One region of the Nonomuraea longicatena genome, then DNA from elsewhere that is predicted to be linked to it. Evidence: riboswitches for the same ligand, from Rfam matches in the RefSeq annotation. Region 1 holds a riboswitch; the other holds the start of a gene.
The links. Region 1 has a riboswitch for cobalamin ahead of cobN (cobaltochelatase subunit CobN). Riboswitches for the same ligand answer to the same signal wherever they lie in the genome.

Region 1 (7,593 bases):
CGGCGAGTCGACCGGGTCCGGGTCAGGGGTAGCGGCGGGGGGTGTAGACCTGGCCGGACGGGGCCACTCGCGTCGTTGAGGAGCCGATGATCAGGAGGCAGCGCATGTCCACCTGGGTGGGGTCGAAGTCGCCCAACGTGGTGACGATGATCGACTCGGCGGCGCCGCCGACGTTCCTGCCGATGATCACCGGTGTGGCCGGGTCACGGTGTTCCAGCAGCAGATCGCGGGTGGCGGCAAGCTGCCAGGTACGGCTGCGCGAGGCCGGGTTGTAGATCGCCAGCACCAGGTCGGCCCGCGCGGCGGCGGAGATCCGCTCGGCGATCACCTCCCACGGCTTCAGCAGGTCGGACAGCGACAGCACGCAGTAGTCGTGCCCCAGCGGCGCGCCGGCCCGGCTCGCCACCGCCTGCGCCGCCGTCAGTCCCGGCACCACCCGTACCGGGACGTCGGGGAAGTCGGCGGCCACCTCCAGCACCGCGCTGGCCATCGCGAACACGCCGGGGTCGCCCGACGACACCACCGCCACCCGGCGTCCTTCCCGGGCCAGTTCCAGCGCGTGCCTGGCGCGCTCGGCCTCCACCCGGTTGTCCGTACGGTGGCGCTCCTGGCGCGGGTTCTGGGCCACCCGGTCCACGTACGGCCCGTAACCGACCAGGTCGGTCGCGGCGGCCAGCGCCTCCTGCGCCTCCGGCGTCAGCCACGGCCGCCCGGCCGGTCCGAGCCCCACCACGGCCACCTCGCCGGGCGTGCCTGTCGGCAGACGGTCGCCGTGCGAGGACTGCCCGAGCGGGGCGACCGGCTCAGAAGCGACCGACCCGGAAGCGAGCGGCTCAGAGGCGAGCGGCTCGGGGACGAAGGTGCGCTCGGCCGGGCTGGCCAGCAGGGCCAGGGAGAAGTACGGGACGGTGTCCGGGTCGACGTCCTTCAGCGGCGCAACCCGCTCGGCGCCGGTCGTGGCGCGCTCGACGTACCAGGCGTCGTCGAGCCGTCCTGCCTGCGCGAACGCGTCGCGGACCTTCTCGAACGTACGGCCCAGCTTCAGCACCGCCGCCGAGTCCGTGGCCGCCAGCCGTTCGGACAGGACCTCGGCCGGAAGCGTCCCCGGCAGGACGGTCAGCACCTCGTCCCGCTCCACCAGCGGACGGCCGAGGACCGCCGCCGCGCCGCTCACCGACGTCACGCCCGGCACCACCTCGGTCGGGTAGCGGTGGGCCAGGCGCTTGTGCAGGTGCATGTACGACCCGTAGAAGAGCGGATCCCCCTCGCCCAGCACCACGACGGTACGGCCCGCGTCGAGATGGGTGGCCAGCCGGGCCGCGCACTCCACGTAGAAGTCGTCCAGCGCGCCCTGGTAGCCGCCCGGGTGGTCGGTGGTCTCGGTGGTCAGCGGGTACAGCAGCAGTTCCTCGACCTGCCCCTCCCGCATGTACGGCAACGCGATCGACCGGGCGATGCTCCGTCCGTGCCTGGCCGCGTGGTAGGCGATCACGTCGGCCACGCCGATGAGCCGCGCGGCCTTGACCGTGACCAGTTCCGGGTCCCCCGGCCCCAGCCCGACCCCGTACAACCGCCCGGCACCTACCGCCACGCCCGCCCCGTCGCCGCCCGCCGTCGCCGGGGCCTGTCCGCCGGTTTCCGTCATGGCCGGGTTCTCCGCATCGCTCACGCCGTCTACTCCCGCTCGCTCGCGATGGCGTTGATCGCCGCCGCCGTCATCGCACTGCCGCCTCGGCGGCCGTGCACCACCAGGTGTTCCAGATCGCTGTCGGCCAGTGCCCGCTTGGACTCGGCCGCGCCGATGAACCCCACCGGGATGCCCAGCACCGCGGCGGGCCGTCCCGCCCCTTCCTCGACCATTTCCAGCAGCCGGAACAGGGCCGTCGGCGCGTTGCCGATCGCGACGACCGCGCCGTCGAGGCGGTCGCGCCACAGTTCGAGGGCGGCGGCGCTGCGGGTGGTGCCGAGCCGTTCGGCCAGCCCGGGTACGGCGGGGTCGGACAGGGTGCAGACCACCTCGTTGTCCGCCGGGAGCCTGCTGCGGGTGACGCCGGAGGCGACCATCATCGCGTCGCAGAGAATCGGCGCGCCCGCCCGCAGCGCCGTCCGGGCCGCCGCGACCGCGCCCGGCGACCAGCCCAGGTCGGTGACCAGGTCGGTCATCCCGCAGGCGTGGATCATCCGGACGGCCACCTGCGCGAGGTCCGGCGGCAGGCCGGTGAGGTCGCTCTCGGCGCGGATGGTGGCGAACGACTGCCGGTAGATCTCGGCGCCGTCGCGGATGTAGTCGGTCACTGCTGCCTCTCCTGATACCCGTCCGGGGTAGCCACCATCTGAATCACCGAACCGCGCGGAAGCCCGCACAGCCGTTCACACCCCGCCCAGTGCACCGGCAGTTCGCCACCGCCCGCACCGCCACGGCCCGCCCGCACCCACGCGGCCGCATCGGCCTGTACGTCGGCGAGGGCCTTCGCGCACCCGGGGCGGCCGGTGCAGGCGGTGACCCCGGTCCACGAGGAGTCGGGATCGGTGACCAGTCCGGCTTGTTGCAGCCGGAGTGCCAGGTCGGTGGCGTGCTGGGGGTCGAGGTCCAGGAGGACGACGGTACGCCAGGGGGTCAACCGTACGGACTCGGCGACCTGGGCCAGCACTCGGGCCTGTACGGCGGTCAGCCGCCCGAGCGGCACCACGGCCTCCAGCGCCACCCGCCCGTCCCGAAGCCCCACGGCCCCGGCCCGCCGGATTCCCCGATCAGGCCCGGCGACAGAAGGCGCCCACCTGTCCCCGGACACCCCGAGACCGGCCGCCGACAGGTTCTCGCGCAATCGGGCCGCCACCCGCGCCGGGCCGTCGGGCAGCTCGGCGATGCGCCAGGCGCCGTCGGGGCCGCGCACATCCAGGAACGCCTCGGCCGCCGCGATCATCAGCGCCACGGCCTCCTCAACGGGAAAGCGCAGGCCGATGTCCTCCCCGGCGAGCAACAGCCCGACGCCGGATACCGGCGTCACGTCGGCATCCAGCGCGGCTTCGGGCACGGGCTTCACGTCGGCGCCCAGCCCGGCGGCGGGGACCAGCGTCACGTCGGCGCCCAGCGCGGTCACGTCACCGCTGCCGTCGTCCAGTGCGAACAGGAACCGCCCCGGCAACCCGGCCAATCGCGCGTTCCCGCACAGGGCGGCGTCCAGCGCCTCGACCAGGGGGTCGGTGTCCAGCACGCCGACCGTTCCGCGCCCGCCCAGCGGGGAGGCGATGATGTTGCGGACGCGTTCGTGTGACGGCGACGGCAGCAGCCCCGCGTCCGCGAGGCGCCGTGCGAAGTCCGTCGGTGAGCGCAGCGCGCGGACCTGGACGTTGGCCCGCGAGGTGAGTTCGACCACCTCGGTGTGCCCGGCCAGCACCAGCAACTGGGCAGCGGTGATCCGCCCGCCGGGCAGGCGGACCCTGGCCAGCGGCCCGTCGGCGGCCTGGTGCACCTGCAGCGCCCCCGGACAGGCATCTGGCCCATTACGTCCGGAAAAGTCGGCTATGGACACGGAGAGGATGGTAACGCCACTTCCCTGTGCCGTAGGCTCAGCGGTAGGCGACGGCACAGGAGGAAACCGGTGAGAAACCGGTGCGGTCCCGCCACTGTAACCGGGGAGCGACCCCCACCACAGGCCACTGCCCGGCGACGGGCGGGAAGGTCAGGGGTGAACGTCGATCCGGGAGCCAGGAGACTTCTGCCGTCGTGACACCCACGACCGGGGCGAGGACCCCGAGGGAGGACTCCCCTTGCCTGGCGACAGCCGTACCGTCCTGCTGCTCTCCACCTCCGACACCGACCTCCTGAGCGCGCGCGCCAGCGGCGCCGACTACCGGCTCGGCAACCCCGCGCGGCTCCTGCCAGAGGACCTGCCCGCCCTCGTGGAGGGCACCGACCTGGTCGTGGTCCGCCTGCTCGGCGGCAGGCGTGCCTGGGAGGAGGGTCTCGACGTCCTGCTGAACGGTCACCGGCCGGTGGTCGTCCTCGGCGGCGAGCAGGCCCCGGACGCCGAGCTCATGGAGCTGTCCACGGTCACCGGCGGCGTCTGCGCCGAGTCCCACGCCTACCTCGCCCACGGCGGCCCCGCCAACCTGGCCGAACTGCACGCCTTCCTGTCGGACACGGTGCTGCTGACCGGCCGGGGCTTCGCGCCGCCCGTGGCCGCCCCCGCCTGGGGGACGCTGGAACGCACCGCCCACACCCAGGACGGCCCGGTCGTCGGCATCCTCTACTACCGGGCCCACCACATGGCGGGCAACACCGGCTTCGTCGAGGCGCTCAGCGCGGCCGTCGAGGACGCGGGCGGCCAGGCGATGCCGGTCTTCTGCTCATCGCTGCGTACCGCTGAACCGGAGCTGCTCGACACGCTGCGGCGGGCGGACGCGCTGGTGGTGACCGTACTGGCCGCCGGTGGGTCGCGGCCCGCGACGGCGGGTGCGGGCGGCGACGACGAGGCGTGGGACGTCGGGGCGCTGGCCGAACTCGACGTGCCGATCCTCCAGGGCCTGTGCCTGACCAGCGACAGGAAGGCGTGGGAGGACAACGACGACGGCCTGTCGCCGCTGGATGCCGCCTCGCAGGTCGCGATCCCCGAGTTCGACGGCCGGATCATCACCGTGCCGTTCTCGTTCAAGGAGGTCGACGAGGACGGCCTCACCGTGTACGTCGCCGACCCCGAACGCGCCGCCCGCGTCGCGGGCATCGCCGTCAGGCACGCCCGCCTACGGCACACGCCGCCCGCCGAGCGCAGGCTGGTGGTGATGCTGTCGGCGTACCCGACCAAGCATTCGCGCGTCGGCAACGCCGTCGGTCTCGACACCCCGGCCAGCACGGTGAAACTGCTGGCCAGGCTCGCGGAGGCGGGCTACGACCTGGGCGCGGGCTTCCCCGGCGTCGCGGAGCAGGACGGCGACGCGCTGATCCACGCGCTGATCGCGGCGGGCGGCCAGGACCCCGACTGGCTCACCGACGAACAGCTCGCGGGCAACCCGGTGCGGATCTCCGCAGAGACTTACCGCACCTGGTACGACACACTGCCCGCCGACCTGCGCGACGGCATGGAGCGCCACTGGGGCCCGCCGCCCGGCGAGCTGTTCGTGCAGGACGGCGACATCGTCCTGGCCGCGTTGCGCGCCGGGAACGTCGTGGTGATGGTGCAGCCGCCGCGCGGCTTCGGCGAGAACCCGATCGCCATCTACCACGACCCCGACCTGCCGCCCAGCCACCACTACCTGGCGGCCTACCGGTGGCTGTCGGCGGAGTTCGGCGCGCACGCGATGATCCACGTGGGCAAGCACGGCAACCTGGAGTGGCTGCCGGGCAAGTCGGCCGGGATGTCGGCCTCGTGCGGCACCGACGCGGCCATCGGCGACCTGCCGCTGATCTACCCGTTCCTGGTCAACGACCCGGGCGAGGGCACGCAGGCCAAGCGGCGGGCGCACGCGGTGCTGGTGGACCACATGGTGCCGCCGATGGCCCGCGCCGAGACTTACGGCGATATTTCACGACTTGAGCAGTTGCTGGACGAGCACGCCACCATCGCCGCCATGGACCCGGCCAAACTGCCCGCGATCCGCGCCCAGATCTGGACGCTGATCCAGGCCGCGCGGCTCGACCACGACCTCGGCATGGCCGACCGGCCGCACGACACCGAGTTCGACGACTTCCTGCTGCACGTGGACGGCTGGCTGTGCGAGGTGAAGGACGCGCAGATCCGCGACGGCCTGCACGTACTCGGCCAGGCGCCGGAGGGCACCGTACGGGTGGACCTGGTGCTGGCCATGCTGCGGGCCAGGCAGATGTGGGCGGGCAAGGAGAGCCTGCCCGGCCTGCGCGAGGCGCTCGGACTACGTGAGGACGGCAGCGCCGCCCTCGGCGAGGTGGACCGCGCGGAGGCGACCGCCCGCGCGCTGGTCGAGGCCATGGAGGAGGGCGGCTGGGAGCCGTCGGCCGCCGCCGGGGTGGTCGCGCAGGTGCTGGACGGACCGGACGAACTGGTCGAGCGCATCCTGGTGTTCGCCGCGACCGAGGTGGTGCCGAGGCTGCGCCGTACGACGGACGAGATCGACCACCTGCTGCACGCCCTCGACGGCGGGTACGTCCCGGCCGGGCCGAGCGGTTCGCCGCTGCGCGGGCTGATCAACGTGCTGCCGACCGGCCGCAACTTCTACTCCGTCGATCCCCGCGCGGTGCCGAGCAGGCTGGCGTGGGAGACCGGCCAGGCGATGGCCGACTCGCTGCTGGAGCGCTACCGCGCCGACACCGGCGAGTGGCCCCGCTCGGTCGGCCTGTCGGTGTGGGGCACCAGTGCGATGCGGACGGCGGGCGACGACGTGGCCGAGGTGCTGGCCCTGCTCGGCGTGCGTCCGGAATGGGATGAAGCCTCGCGCCGCGTGACCCGGCTGGAGCCGGTCCCGCTGGCCGAGCTGGGCCGTCCCCGCATCGACGTGACCGTGCGCATCAGCGGCTTCTTCCGCGACGCCTTCCCGCACGTGGTGGCGATGCTCGACGACGCCGTACGGCTGGTGGCAGGGCTGGAGGAGTCCGACGCGGACAACTACGTGCGCGCCCACGTCAGGTCGGAGGCGCACGGCGACGAGCGGCGAGCCACGATGCGCATCTTCGGCTCCGCGCCGGGCGCGTACGGCGCCGGGCTGCTGCCGCTGATCGACAGCCGCAACTGGCGCGACGACGCCGACCTCGCCGAGGTGTACGCCGTGTGGGGCGGCTTCGCCTACGGCCGTGACCTGGAGGGCGTGCCCGCCAGGCAGGACATGGAGAACGCCTACCGCAGGATCGCGGTCGCGGCCAAGAACGTGGACACCCGCGAGCACGACATCGCCGACTCCGACGACTACTTCCAGTACCACGGCGGCATGGTCGCCACCGTGCGGGCGCTGACCGGCCGGGCCCCGGCCGCGTACGTCGGCGACAGCACCCGCCCCGACGCGGTCCGCACCCGCACGCTGTCGGAGGAGACCTCGCGCATCTTCCGCGCCCGCGTGGTCAACCCGCAGTGGCTGGCGGCGATGCGCAGGCACGGCTACAAGGGCGCCTTCGAGCTGGCGGCGACGGTCGACTACCTGTTCGGCTACGACGCGACCACGGGCGTGATGGCCGACTGGATGTACGACAAACTCACCCAGACGTACGTCCTGGACCCGGAGAACCAGGCGTTCATGGCCAAGTCGAACCCGTGGGCGCTGCACGGCATCGCCGAGCGCCTGCTGGAGGCGGCCGAGCGCGGCATGTGGGAGCACCCGGACCCCGACACGCTGCGCGACCTCCAGGAGGTCTACCTCAAGACCGAGGGCGACCTGGAGGACGACACGAGCCGCTGAGCCAGCTCCGGCCGTCCCGCCCAGTGCAGGTGTAGGTAGGAGGCGGTGAGGAGGGCGTCGCCGTAGCCGTCGGCGCCGCCCTCCCAGCGGAACAGCGGCTCGCCGCCGCCGTCGTGGACGGTGCGGTGGAACTCGTGGCCCCGGTAGCGCTCGCCGGTCCTGGTGAGCAGGGAGTCCCGGGTGGCGACGGCCTCCCGGTAGCCGAGGGTGAGCTTGGCCGTCATCCTGGCG
Region 2 (7,593 bases), on a different contig from region 1:
CGTAGGCCGTACGCAGCAGTTCCAGCGTCGCCGCCCCGGTGTGCTCGTCCGGGTTCACCACCGCCAGCCAGCCTTGGGCGCCGTAGACGGGGTGCGCCATCAGGGTGTCGGCGGCGCTGGGGTCGGTTCCGGCGACGGGGAACTCGCGTGCCGGATATCCGGTACGCCGGGCGAACTCCTCCTTTCCCACGGCAATGTTCACCCGGAACACTCCCGGTCGGTCGAGCTGCGACAGTTCGTCGCCGGGGAGGTTCTTGGTGACGACCGTCGCGAACGGCTGCGTCGCCGTCGGCATGACCCCGTCGGGTGCGTAGAAGAAGAACGTGTCGCCCCAGCTCACTTCGGGCGAGGAGCCGTCGTCGGGTGTCGCGCTGACGGTGAGGACGCCGTCGAGGCCGTCCACGAAGTCAATGATCTCATCCATGGTCATGTGCTCTAGCGTTGCATTGAAGTGCTTATGGAGACTTGGCTGCAGAGATGGCGGGGTTTCGGGGTGCAAAGTCGCAAATCGAGCAACCTGCGTACGGTCGATGTCGCACGGCGGGCCGGGTACTCCGTCCAGCAGATTCGCAACCTCGAACGCGACGGGGTCCTGCCGCCGGCGGTGCGCACGGCTGCGGGCTACCGCGTCTACGGCGAGATCCACGTGCGGTCCGCGCTGGCCTACCGCGCCCTGGCGGCGGGCGCCGGTCCGGTCGAGGCCAAGGAGATGGTGCGGGCCGTCCACCTGCCCGGGGTGGAGCGGGTGCTCGCCCTGCTCGACGCGGCGCACGCCCGGCTCGACGTGGAGCGAACCGAGTTGCGGGAGGCCGAGGCGGCCGCGCGGGCGATCTCCGCCGAGCCGATCGCGGACGTGCGCGCGTCGGACGCGATGAACGTCTCGGAACTGGCGGACGCCCTCGGCCTGCGCCCCTCGACCCTGCGCCATTGGCACGCGGAGGGGCTGGTCGTCCCCGACCGCGCTCCCGCGCGGGCGGTGCGGGTCTACACCCCGGCCCAGGTGCGGGACGCGCGGATCGTGCACCAGCTCCGCAAGGCCGGATACCGCATCCCGGCCATCCGGGCCCTCATGCCGGAGCTGCGGCCGGCCCGCCGGTCGGAGGAGGTCGCCGCCGCGCTGGCCGCCCGCGCCGCCGCCATCGCGGCGCGCTCCAGAGCCCTGCTCGACGGGGGCGCAGCGCTCAGCGCCGTACTCGCCCTGGCCGAGTGAGTCACCTGGCCGGCTCCAGTACCGAGGGTTGGCAGGGACGCAGATCGATCTTCATCTTCCCTGTTCTGGCGGGAGGCCGAGCAGGAAGTCGTCCAAGTGGTACGCCGGGCGCCCCAGCAGCGCCGGGACGTCATCGGTGACGTCGGCGGCGGCTCCGGAGGCGATGGCCGCGAACAGCCCGCTGACCGTGTCGATGTAGTCGCCGTCCCAGCCCAGGGCGGCGGCCGCCTGCCGGAACCCCTCGTCGTCGACCGGCTCGTAGCCCCGGATCGGCAGCGTGGCCCGCGCGCATCGGCCCGCGACCTCGGCGAAGGTGAGGCTGTCCGGGCCGGTCAGGTCGTACTCCCGTCCGCCGTGCGCGCCCAGCAGCGCTTCCGCGGCCGCGTCGGCGATGTCGCGGGCGTCGATGAAGCTCACCGCCGCGTCGCCGCAGGGTACGCGCAGCGTCCCGTCCGCCGCCTCGGCCAGTGCGCGGAGCGGGCCTTCGGTGAGGTTCTGGAAGAACCAGTTCGGCCGCAGGACGGTCCAGCTCATCGCGCCGCCGATGACCCGGAGCTCCACCGCCCGCTGCTCGACCTCGGCGGGCGCGTACTGCATGCCCAGCGCCGTCATCAGCACGATCTTGCCGACCCCCGCCGACTCGGCCGCCTCCACGAAGCTCACGACGCGCTCGCCGACGCCCGCCACCGACCGGTGTCCGTCATCGCCGCCGGGGACCAGCAGGAACACCGACTCGACCCCGTCGAGGGCCTGCTGCCAGGTCGCCGGGTCGGCCCAGTCCAGCCGTACGGCGCTGCGGCGCGACCCAGGGCGCACCCGGCGGCCGCGCCGGGTGAGCGCGTCGACCACGCGCCGCCCGACCTTGCCGCTCGCGCCGGTCACCAGGACTGTCATTCCGCCACCCCCAGCGACCAGGCCAGCTGCGCCATGACGACCCGGTGGTAGTCCTCCGCCGGGGTGCGCCCGATGCCGAGGACACGCGGGTAGAGCAGGCCGTCCATCGCGGCGATCAGGACGTCGACCACCGCGCCGGCGCTGTCGCGAGGAGTGAAGGTCCCCGCCTCGACACCGCGCTCCACGGCGGAGACGAAGGGGCGGCGGTAGCGCTCGTCGAGCCGCTCGCTGTGCCTGCGCAGTTCCTCGTCGTGCGCGGCGGCGGTCCAGAACTCCATCAGCATCCGCCACACCGGCACCGGCGTGGCCAGCCCCCGCTCCGCGAGCGCGCTCAGCCGCCGCCACGGGTCCTCGAAGCCTTCGGCGAGCCGCTCCATCTCGGCGACCTCGGTGGTCGTCGAGTGCTGGAGGGCCTCGATCAGCATGTCCTCGCGGGAGCCGAAGTAGCCCTGCAGGGTGCTCACCGCGACTCCGCTCGCCTCGGACACATCGCGAAAGCGGGTGCGCTCGTATCCGCGCACCACCAGCACGGACACCACCTGGTCGAGCACGCGGACGCGGTTGTCCCCGCCCGCCCGCCGCTTTCGCTCCACAGCAGTCATCATGACCGTACGGTATCACGAACCGGTACGGCGATACGGAACCGGAGCAGTGCGGTCAGAATGACCGCGAAGGCGATCCACGCCGCGTAGATCCCGGTGAGCCCGAGGCCGAGGTGCACCCCCAGCAGCCAGCTCAGCGGGAGGAGCACCAGGTAGTCGCCGGCGACGTTCGCGATCATCACCGACCGGGTGTCGCCGAGGGCCCGCAGATAGCTGCCGTACACCATGGCGGGCACCATCGGCGCCAGGCTCAACAGGGCGAGCGGCACCGCCGACCACGCCAGCGCCGCCACCTCCGGACCGCCGGCGAACAGAGTGGGCAGCGCCGTCCCACCGGCGAGGATCAGGGCCGCCGGTCCGGCGTACACGAGCAGCAGCAGTCGGAGGCCGGTACGCCGCCACCGGACGGCCAGCTCCGGTTGGCCCGCGCCGACCGCCTGCCCGGCCAGGATGGACACGGACGCCGACGCCGAGGCCATGACGGTGAAGACGATCAGCAGCAGGTTGTCGACGACACGGTAGGCGGCCAGTTCCGGAGTACCCATCCGGGCGGCGAAACCCGCGATCAGGGCCTCGTTGAGGTAGCCGATCCCCATGGCGCCCATCTCCGGCCAGCCGAGCCGCCAGAGCCGCCCGGCCACCGGGGCGCCGTCGAAACCGGCACCGGTGCCGCGCGGCAGCCGGGCCCGCGCGTACACCAGAAGGAAGGCGGCACCGACCGAGGTGGAGGCCAGCGTGGCCAGCGCCGCCCCGGTGACGCCGAGCCCGGCGGAGAAGATCAGCCACAGCCCGAGCGGCAGGTTCACCGCGTTGACCAGCAGCGCGTGCCACATGGCCGCCCGCGTCACCCCGATCCCCGAACAGGCGCTCTGCAGAGTGAACGACGCGGCGGCGAACGGTACCGCGAACGCCAGTACCCGCAGGTACGCCACCCCGGGGCCGACCAGTTCCGGAGGGGCGCCCAGCACGATCAGCACCGGCTCGGCGACGGCCGCGAGCACGGCACCGACGGCGATTCCGGCACCGAACGACGTGGCCAGGCCCACCCGGACGATCCGCACCACCGCCGCCGGGTTCCCGGCCCCGTGGGCCTGTGCGACCGTGATCTGCACGGCGGTCGCCCACCCCCGCACCACGACCAGGGCGACCAGGTACACCGGCGAGGCCAGGGCGAAGGCACCCAGTGCCGCAGTGGAGTACCTGGCCAGCATGACCGTGTCCACGATGTTGACGATGATCTGCGTCAGGCCCGCCACCAGCAGCGGCACCGTCAGCGCCCACATCCTCCTCACCGGGTCACGTCCCGAGCGCGCAGTCGCCGCACTTGCCGCCGTCCGGTACCCGGTAGTAGAGACAGCAGGTGGTACGCCGGAAGGCCAGTTCGGGGGAGACCAGCGCACCCCTGCCCGCCAGGCCGCCGTGCCCGAGCAGCCGGTCGACCAGCCGGGTGGCGGGCTCGGCGAGGTCCGGCCGGGCACTCACCACGGCGCGGCCCGCCTCGGCGAGGGCGGAGGCGGCGTTGCCGTACAGCAGGCCGTGCGCGACCTTCACCCGCAGACCCCGGGCGAGCGCGTCCAGGTGGTCGCCGACCACCATGTCGTAGAGCAGGCCGGCGACCTGCTCTTCCGTCCCGGCGTGCCAGCCGGACACGACGGACAGCCGGACGCGGGGGCCGTCGTCGGCGCGGTCCAGGCGGGTCAGGTCGGGGATCACCCCGTGGACGAGTACGGCGCCGACGACCGGGAACCAGAGCCGCGCGGCGTGGCCCAACTGGGCGATCGAGGCGCCGACGCGCAGTTCGCCGGTGCCGTACCTTTCCGCGGTGGCCGTGACCAGGTCGGTGAAGCCGCGCTCGTAGTCCGTGCGCACGTCGTGCCATCCGGCGGGGTCGCCGCCGACGTGCGGGGCGAACGAGGCGACCCCGTCGAGGGCCGCCCGGACCGTGCTCTCGGGTGCCGGTACCAGGTCGTACCGCATGCGTTCCGCTCCTCTCCGGGGAGATCCGCCCCAGTTCGTCGAGGAGGCGACCGCGTGAGTCTCCTGGCTCCCGGGTCGAGGCTCACCCCGGCCTTCCCGCCCCTCGGGGCAGTGGCATGCTCGGGGTCCGCTCGCCGGTCACAGTGGCGGGACCGCGCCGGATTCGCACCGGCTTCCTCGTTCCGCGCTCGCCTACATGATCCATCGTGACATATACCGACATATGAGGGCGAGGCTCCTGTCATCGGCCCCCTGGTGTACGCCACGACCGCCACTACTCCTCAGGGAGTATCCGAGCCGGTCCTACTTCCCCGGTACCAGGCCGAGAAGTCTCCCTCGGCACGACGACCGCCGACCGGTACGACGGCCACGATGTCCGGCATGCATACAAGAGAGTTCCGCGATGTGAGACCGGACCAGGGGAGCGCGCGGTGTTGAGCCGGCCGGGGACCACCCTCGCCGCCGTGGCCGTCGTCCAGTTCATGGTCTCGCTGGACCTGTCGGTTGTGAACGTGGGACTCCCGCAGATCGCCGCCGGGCTCGGCTTCGGCCCGATGGGCCTGACCTGGGTGATCCACGCCTACGCGCTCACCTTCGGGGGGCTGCTCCTTCTCGGCGGCAAGGCCGCGGACCGGTACGGACGCAGGCGGGTCCTGCTGTTCGGGCTCGCCGTGTTCGGCCTCGCCTCACTGGCCGGCGGCTTCGCCCAGGAGCCCGGCCACCTCGTCGCCGCCCGCGCGGTGCAGGGCGTCGGCGCCGCCGTCCTCGCCCCGGCCGCGCTGGCACTGCTGGCCGCCGCCTACCCCGAGGGCAGGGCCCGCATCCGCGCCTTCGGAATCTGGAGCGCGACGAACGCGGCGGGCGGTGCCCTCGGCGTCCTGATCGGCGGCCTGCTCACCGAGTACGCGGGCTGGCGCTGGGTGATGTTCGTGAACGTGCCGATGGCCGCCTGCGCCCTGGCCCTGGCCTGGCGGATCGCCTCCGGCCCCGCTCCGGAGCGTGGCGGACGTCCCGACGTGCTCGGCGCCGTCCTCGCCACCTCGGGGATGAGCCTGCTGGTGTACGGCGTCGTCAGCACCGACCAGAACTCGTGGACCTCGCCGATCACCCTCGGCACGCTGGGGCTCGCCGCCGTCCTGCTGGCCGCGTTCGTCCACGTCGAACGGACCACCGCACGCGAGCCGCTGATCCGGCTCGGCCTGTTCGCCAACCGCTCGGTCGCGGGCGCGAACCTGTTCAGCCTCCTGGCCGGTGCCGCGATGTCGGCCGCCTTCTACTTCATGTCCCTCTACCTGCAACGTGTGCTCGGGACCGGTCCGGCGCTGACGGGGGTCTCGTTCCTGCCGCTCGCCCTCGGGGTGATCGCCGGTTCCGTCCTCGCGGTCAGGCTCGGATACCGGTTCCCGCCGCGCACTCTGATGATCGTCGGCGGGTCGCTGACCGCGCTCGGCTTCGCCTGGTTCGGCCTGATCAGCCCGGACGGCGGTTTCCTCGCCGACGTCCTCGGGCCCTCGATCGCCACCGGGGTCGGCTTCGGGCTCTGCCTCGCCCCGGTCGTCTCCACCGCCACCAACGGTGTCGCCTCCCATGAGGCCGGAACCGCTTCGGCCCTGCTCAACAGCTCCAGGCAGCTCGGTGCCTCGCTCGGGCTGGCCGTCCTCGGCACCGCCGCGCAGAGCCGTACCGGGCAGGTCGTCACAGCGGAGTCCCTGAACGCCGGGTACGCGCTCGGCCTGACGCTCGGCGCCGGGCTGCTGGCCGCCGCCGTCCTCGTGGTCTTCACCGTGCTGCGCCCGCATGCACGGGCCCGGCAGGCCCCGGCCGGGTCCGCCCGATAGCCGCCGAGTGCCGATCCGCCCGCACGGTCGTGCGGGCGGACGATGCCTTGTCAAGGCGCGGAGAACATCACTAAAGAGCCCCTTTTGTCTCCCCTTGTCACGCTCCAATACCGGCGTTTGGATCAGGAGGGCGATCTTCTGCAGCCAACCCCACTCTTCTGCGGCCAACCCACAAGGAAGGCAGACCATGCCTGACGCGCCCCTGCTGCACTACAGCACCAGCACCGCGCCACTCCAGGCGGGCACCGCCGACAAACCCTCGGCCAACACCATCGACATCACCGTCTCCAGCCCGGCCGGGCGGAACGTCTACTGCGACAAGATCGACGTCGCCGTCCCGGTCAGCGCACCGGACGACGGCGGCGCCTGGTTCACGGAGAACCCGCAATCCTCGATCGCCGGCAAGTGGAACCCCGCCTCCACCGAAGTGAAAAGCGGGCGGGAACTCGGCCTCGACGCGGCCACGAACTACTACCACGTCGTCTTCCAGCCCCCGCCCATACCGGGGTTCGATCTCATCGACACGCCGCTGAAGATCAGCATCACCGGCAACGTGGCCGCCGACCCCGGCAGCACGCTCACCTGCTCGGTCACCGAAACCTCCGGCACGGCCAGCGGCGACTGCACCCGCAAGGCGCCCCAGGACCTGACCTGGGAGACCGCAGAGCCCCCCTTCTACCTGCACAGCTTCCTGGCCTGCAGCCCGGAGCGGCCGACCGTCCCCAAGACGAAGTTCAACGCCGGCGACCAGGCGCTCCTCACCTGGGAGAGCAACGGAGACTCCTTCCACCTGTACGACGGCGACGGCACGGTCCTCCACGAAGGCGTCGAGACCTCCTGGACCATTCCGGCGAGCGTGATCGCCAACGACACCACCTTCAGCCTGAAGGCGTCCAAGAAGGGCGCCACCGGATTCGAGACGGCCGACCGGTACGCCACCGTCACCGTCACCGTCACCAACCCGACCCTCCGCGAACTCACCGTCAAGGGACAACTCGGCGTCTACGGGGCGCTTACCGCGAACGACGGCCTCTCCGTCTACGGAGGGTTGACCGCGAACGACAGCGTCTCC

Region 2: it holds a riboswitch for cobalamin, as region 1 does, so the genes downstream of both, ABD120_RS23075 ((2Fe-2S)-binding protein) here and cobN (cobaltochelatase subunit CobN) in region 1, are expected to answer to the same signal.

The regions. Positions count from the first base shown of each region.
Region 1 covers NZ_BAAAHQ010000004.1:242,376-249,968, reverse strand. Annotated here, with positions in the region: gene ABD120_RS06445 (precorrin-2 C(20)-methyltransferase) at 23-1,645, opposite strand; gene ABD120_RS06440 (precorrin-8X methylmutase) at 1,675-2,295, opposite strand; gene ABD120_RS06435 (precorrin-3B synthase) at 2,292-3,533, opposite strand; cobalamin riboswitch at 3,550-3,741, shown strand; gene cobN (cobaltochelatase subunit CobN) at 3,772-7,362, shown strand; gene ABD120_RS06425 (cobyrinic acid a,c-diamide synthase CobB) at 7,317-7,593, opposite strand, start outside.
Region 2 covers NZ_BAAAHQ010000023.1:397,439-405,031, forward strand. Annotated here, with positions in the region: gene ABD120_RS23050 (DUF6194 family protein) at 1-424, opposite strand, end outside; gene ABD120_RS23055 (MerR family transcriptional regulator) at 494-1,210, shown strand; gene ABD120_RS23060 (NAD(P)H-binding protein) at 1,262-2,104, opposite strand; gene ABD120_RS23065 (TetR/AcrR family transcriptional regulator) at 2,101-2,709, opposite strand; gene ABD120_RS23070 (MATE family efflux transporter) at 2,706-3,989, opposite strand; gene ABD120_RS23075 ((2Fe-2S)-binding protein) at 4,003-4,683, opposite strand; cobalamin riboswitch at 4,720-4,898, opposite strand; gene ABD120_RS23080 (MFS transporter) at 5,115-6,521, shown strand; gene ABD120_RS23085 (hypothetical protein) at 6,709-7,593, shown strand, end outside.